2 linked regions of the Glaciimonas sp. PCH181 genome follow. The protein of the gene in region 1 interacts with the protein of each later gene in a pairwise test. Links are inferred from orthologs where the notes say so. Each region holds a gene or a part of one and is shown on either strand. Other genes may lie near its edges.

Region 1 (3,024 bases):
AAACTCCACCAATCCAGAACCACCGCCCATCGCTGGCGTAATCCCGATCAGCTTATCGTCCTGCGCAGCCATATCGCATAACCAATCGCCAAACACCTGCGTATAAGTCATCTTGCTAGAAGTGGCCGGCTTAATCCCCTCAGCAGGATTAAATTTCCCCGGACCGTGATACAGCACAGGATCAGCTTCCGCCAACTTATAGCCCTGCCCTTTTTTCGTCACGACGTGCAAGAACTGCGGACCTTTAAGATGCTTCAAATTCTGCATCGTAGGAATCAACGACTCCAGATCATGTCCATCAATCGGACCAATATAGTTAAAGCCCAATTCCTCAAACATCGTAGCTGGCACTACCATGCCTTTAGCGTGCTCTTCAAAACGCTTAGCCAATTGCAATACCGGCGCAGGCAGCATCGACTTGCCGACATTCTTCGCCTTGGCGTAAAACTGGCCAGACATCAACCGCGCGAGATAGCGATTCAGCGCGCCAACCGGCGGCGAAATCGACATATCGTTGTCATTCAAAATCACCAGCAAATTGATATCTTCATACACACCGGCATTATTCATCGCCTCGAATACCATCCCGGCGGTCATGGCACCATCACCAATTACCGCGATGGCATGCCGATCCTCACCTTTAGTCTTGGCGGCTAGCGCCATCCCCAGCGCCGCTGAAATCGATGTCGATGAGTGAGCAGTACCGAACGTATCGTATTCGCTCTCGTCACGCCGTGGAAATCCGGAAATTCCCTCAAACTGACGCAAGGTTTTCATCTGATCACGCCGACCTGTCAGGATTTTGTGCGGATAAGTTTGATGACCAACATCCCAGACGACGCGATCTTCAGGCGTATTAAAAACGTAATGCAACGCAATTGTCAGCTCAACAGTTCCCAAATTAGACGACAAATGACCGCCCGTTTGCGACACAGAATCAATGACAAATTCGCGCAGTTCGTCTGCCAGCGGTTTCAGTTGCGCACGCGAAAGCAGGCGCAAATCTGCCGGGCTGTTTATTTTATTAAGTAAATTCATGGGGCTTAAGCTTTCCGCTGCACAATCAAATCTGCCAATTCACGCAGACGACGTGCTTTATCACCAAAGGGCGCAACCGCCGCGTGAGCGTCATTGCGCAATTTTTCCGCCAATGCCTGCGATTCGGGCAAACCCAGAATCGAAACATAGGTCGGTTTATTGTCTGCGGCATCTTTGCCCGCTGTTTTGCCGAGGGTTGCCGAATCAGCAGTCGCATCGAGGATATCGTCGACCACTTGAAACGCTAATCCAATCGCTGTTGAGTAAGTCTCCAGCGCGTTGGTTTCCGCCAAGGATAATGTCTTGCCACTGATCGCTCCCAGCAGCACAGAGGCGCGCAATAACGCGCCAGTTTTTAGTCGATGCATCAATTCAAGCGCATCCAAAGACAAATGCAAGCCGACGCTGTCGAGATCAATCGCCTGACCACCGCACATGCCAGCAGCGCCAGAAGCCTGCGCCAACAAACGCAGCATCGCAATTTGGCGTAAAGGCGCAATGTCGACCGCGATACCATCAGCGTCCTCGACACTCGCCGATAACACTACAAATGCCTGCGATTGCAGCGCATCGCCGACTAGCAACGCAGTCGCCTCATCAAACTGCACATGCACAGTCGGCTTACCGCGCCGTAACGCATCATCATCCATACACGGCATATCGTCATGCACGAGCGAATACGCGTGGATCATCTCCACCGCTGCCGCGGACCGTTGCAGCATGGCAACAGGCGCATCAAACAATTCACCGGCTGCAAATACCAACAGCGGCCGCACGCGTTTACCGCCGTCAAGCACAGCGTAACGCATGGCTTCATGCAGCCGCGTCGGGACGATGTCAGCCGCTGGCAAAAATGCGGACAATGCGGCTTCCATTGTCGTTTGAACATGCTGCATCCAGACGCCAAATGTCACTGGCGCCACAAGATTGTCGTCAATTGCGTTGATGTGCTGCGTCATTTCTTGCGTCATTCGATAATTCCGTCCGAATCCGGGGCAGTAACAAAGGGCTTCAACATGTCACCTTCCAGCACTTTGACCTGACTGTCGACTTTATCGAGTTGTACAGCACAAAACTTCACCAGCTCCGAGCCGCGTTTATAGGCGGCAACGGAGGCTTCCAATGGCAATTCGCCAGCTTCCATCTGCGCAACAAGTTGCTCCAATTCAGCCATTGCCTGTTCAAATGAAGCCGGCTGATTGGCAGAAAGTGTGTTTTTTGCCATAGTTTTGTATAGAACCTGTTCAAAATAATGTTGCGCAACCGTCACCCCTTGGCGTGCTTGCTCGCCATCCGCATTGACTTGCGCCAACGCCGCCGCCAGAACGGCGGACGCAACAACTGACTGCGGGTGAGCAAACGAACGTCGAAGATAGAGACGGTGCGATAGTGTAGTCCGCTATTTTAGTGCAAACAGGTATAAACCGTTGAATTTCTGATAGTCGCTTTATTAATTCGTTGCGAAATAAACTATAGCGAAATCAGTTAAAAATGCAGATAACGCCGAAGCAAAACGGCAACACTAAACCCTTGTGCACGCCGCAATGCATCCGCATACAAAGGGCAATCTAGTCTCGATAATGTATTTGACGCACCGTCCTTTCTAGAAGTGCGCACCATCGCGCTTAATTTATAGTTAAATGAAAAAAACACACTAGGGTTATGGCATAATCACGGGTTATGTCCAAAATTTCCGTTTCATTTATTTGAACACAGGTTTTTGCGGATTCTTTCTCTCTTAGGTTGGTGCAGATTAATTTGGGGGACGGGAATGTCCGATCTGGCTATTTTTGCCAAGCTGGCGCGGTCTGAAGCGCAACTTCCGGTTGACGTTTACTTTGACGAAACACTGTTAAAACGCGAAATCCAGCAACTATTTCAACATGGTCCGCGTTACGCCGGTCATGCATTGATGGTGCCCAACGTAGGCGATTACGCTACGCTGGCATCTGAAAATGAAGGCCGCATGTTAGTGCGCAACCCCGA
Region 2 (2,857 bases), on another replicon or contig:
TACAAACAAGTTGGATGAAACTGAATGAATTCCATGTTGGCAACACGGCAGCCCGCCCGCCATGCCATCGCAATCCCGTCGCCAGTGGCAGTGTCAGGATTGGTCGTGTACAAATAGACTTTGCCAGCACCGCCAGTAGCCATCACCGTATGATCGGCGCTGATTGTCAGTACTTTGCCGGTCTTGACGTTTTTGGCATACAACCCGAGGCAATGCGGCGTCGTCCCTTTGGCATCAATCTTGGTCGAGGTGATCAGATCAATCGCATAATGATCCTCAAGTAACGTAATGTTTGGATGCGCGCGGACTTTTTGTTCCAGCGTGACTTGCACCGCGTGCCCTGTAGCATCGGCCGCATGAATAATCCGGCGCTGGCTGTGGCCGCCTTCACGGGTGAGATGGAAACCCATCTCCGCGCTGGCATCCGGCGTGAACGGCACACCTTGCGCAATCAGCCATTCAATTGCCTCGCGGCCATGTTCCACGATGTAACGCGTCGCGCCTTCATCGCACAAACCGCCGCCCGCCACCAGCGTGTCAGAAATGTGCTCTTCATAACTATCTCCAGAATCGAGCACCGCAGCGATACCGCCTTGCGCCCAATTGCTGGCACCGTCTAGAAGTGCGCGTTTGGAAATGACCACCACCTTACTTTTTTCTGCAAGGTGGAGAGCAACAGAGAGACCGGCCAGGCCGCTACCGATAATGGCGACATCGAATTTCATAGTGAATAGATGAATGTAGAAAAGCGGATTGCTCTCATTACAAGAGGAAAAGGTGGATTAGTGTAGCGCAAGCCGCTCCGTCGCGCTGCGGAGCGGTCTTGTGTGAGTCTCAATTTATTTTATTAGCTATTTACGCTTATTGCGCCATCGCCATTTACCGCAGATATAGCTAACTTCCGATGACTGGCTTTACTTTAGCAGCCGCCTGTTTGGCCCGTACCCGTGCGCTTTCAACGTCGTTTGCCGTCGCCAGTGCCACGCCCATCCGACGGCGGGCAAAAGATTCCGGTTTGCCAAATAAGCGGATATCGACACCAGGCTCACGTAATGCATCGGCCACACCTTCAAACGCGATCCCCTTGGCATCGTGCTTGCCATAAATGACCGCCGAGGCAGCAGGGCTGTTGAGTGCGACATTCACCGGCAGACCCAGAATCGCTTTGGCGTGTAGTTCAAACTCGCTTTGAAGTTGGCTCGCCATAGTAACCATGCCGGTATCGTGTGGTCGCGGACTGACTTCGGAGAACCAGACCATATCGTTTTTGACGAATAATTCGACCCCGAAAACACCCAGTCCACCCAGGTTGTCTGTGACTTTCTTGGCGATATCGCGTGCACGCACTAACGCTGCGGGATGCATCGGATGCGGCTGCCAGGATTCGACGTAATCGCCGAGGACCTGAACGTGCCCGATTGGCTCACAAAAGTGGGTCTTGATGCTGCCGTCTGCTTCTAAAGCACGTACTGTCAATAATGTGATTTCGTAATCAAAGTCGATGAAGCCTTCAACAATCACACGACCCGCATCAACGCGTCCGCCAGCAGCGGCATGCGCCCAGGCTGTTTCCACATCGTTAGCGCTATCGATCTTGGATTGACCTTTGCCAGAGGACGACATCACCGGTTTGATCACGCAAGGAAAGCCTATAGCATCGCAAGCAGTTTTCAGTTCGTCGAGATTGTTGGCAAAGCGATAAGGTGAGGTTGCCAGGCCGAGTGTTTCGCCTGCCAGACGGCGGATGCCTTCGCGATTCATCGTTAGCCAGACTGCGCGGGCGGTTGGGATTACGGTAATTTTGCCAGCCGCTTCCATCGCTACTAGCGTTTCGGTCGCAATTGCTTCAATTTCAGGCACTACCAAATCCGGTTTTTCTAATGCAATCAGGGCTTCCAGCGCTGCGCCATCGGTCATATTGATCACATGCGAGCGATGCGCGACCTGATGGCCGGGCGCATTCGGATATCTGTCTACAGCGATAACTTCAACCCCAAGGCGTTGCAACGAAATAATGACTTCTTTACCAAGTTCGCCGGAACCTAACAGCATGACTTTAGTGGCGGAAGGGGAAAGTGGTGTACCGATTCTGACAGGTGGCTTCATATTTTCAGGATTGGGGAATGGTTAATGACGATAGCAAATCCTGACAGTTTTGGACAGTCATAAATGCCAATTTGTATAGAGAGGGATGCGTGAATCAGGGCAAGTAACCGGACTAAGAAGCGATGGTGCTTAACCGAGCTTGTTTTGGGCAAATTTTATGGGGGGAAATGACCGTTACCTTAGCTGTGCTGGGGGATTGAAAATACTCGCCGCAAAAACAAAAAAGCCGAGCAGGTCCGGTAACCTGTTCGGCTCAAATCTCTGAAGGAATTGGCAAAAAATGTTGTTGCTGTAACGATGCTTTGTCACAGCGACTTCTCGATTGCCTGTTGGATCTAGTGGTGGACCCTGCTGGCTTGGCAGAGATAAATCGTGTTTCCCTCCCCGTCGATTTTATCCCGCTTTGCCAACTCAGCTAACTACTAGCTTTATTCCGCGTAAATGTCGTTATGGACGGTTTCTTTAACAAACAGCATACCGATCACAACAGTGGCAAGTGCAATCACGATTGGATACCACAGGCCATAATAAATATCGCCTTTATAGGCCACCAGTGCAAAGGCTGTCGTTGGCAACAGGCCACCAAACCAACCGTTACCGATGTGATATGGCAGTGACATCGATGTGTAACGGATACGGGTTGGGAACATTTCCACCAGCATCGCTGCAATCGGGCCGTACACCATCGTCACGTAGATGACCAAGATGAACAACAGTAACAATACCATTGGTTTGTTAATCTGCGCAGGAT

The links. Proteins that work in one complex are often made in the same cells at the same time.
Region 2: the proteins of C7W93_RS12825 (region 1) and purT interact in binary tests that used the Escherichia coli proteins (3 or more experiments, as listed by UniProt). The link is inferred for Glaciimonas sp. PCH181 from one-to-one orthologs.

What each region holds. Positions count from the first base shown.
Region 1 is NZ_PYFP01000001.1:2,811,404-2,814,427, forward strand. Bases 21-3,005 are described here. They hold C7W93_RS12825 (farnesyl diphosphate synthase), read right to left. Parts: upstream 1,998-3,005; coding sequence 1,044-1,997; downstream 21-1,043. Other genes in these bases: dxs (1-deoxy-D-xylulose-5-phosphate synthase), read right to left, coding at 21-1,038; C7W93_RS12830 (exodeoxyribonuclease VII small subunit), read right to left, coding at 2,006-2,263; C7W93_RS12835 (aromatic ring-hydroxylating dioxygenase subunit alpha), read left to right, coding at 2,810-3,005. Outside these bases: more of dxs, read right to left, coding at 1-20; more of C7W93_RS12835, read left to right, coding at 3,006-3,024.
Region 2 is NZ_PYFP01000003.1:64,580-67,436, reverse strand. Bases 1-2,818 are described here. They hold purT (formate-dependent phosphoribosylglycinamide formyltransferase), read right to left. Parts: upstream 2,107-2,818; coding sequence 895-2,106; downstream 1-894. Other genes in these bases: C7W93_RS20980 (MFS transporter), read right to left, coding at 2,535-2,818; nadB (L-aspartate oxidase), read right to left, coding at 1-725. Outside these bases: more of C7W93_RS20980, read right to left, coding at 2,819-2,857. UniProt on the Escherichia coli protein: Involved in the de novo purine biosynthesis. Catalyzes the transfer of formate to 5-phospho-ribosyl-glycinamide (GAR), producing 5-phospho-ribosyl-N-formylglycinamide (FGAR). Formate is provided by PurU via hydrolysis of 10-formyl-tetrahydrofolate.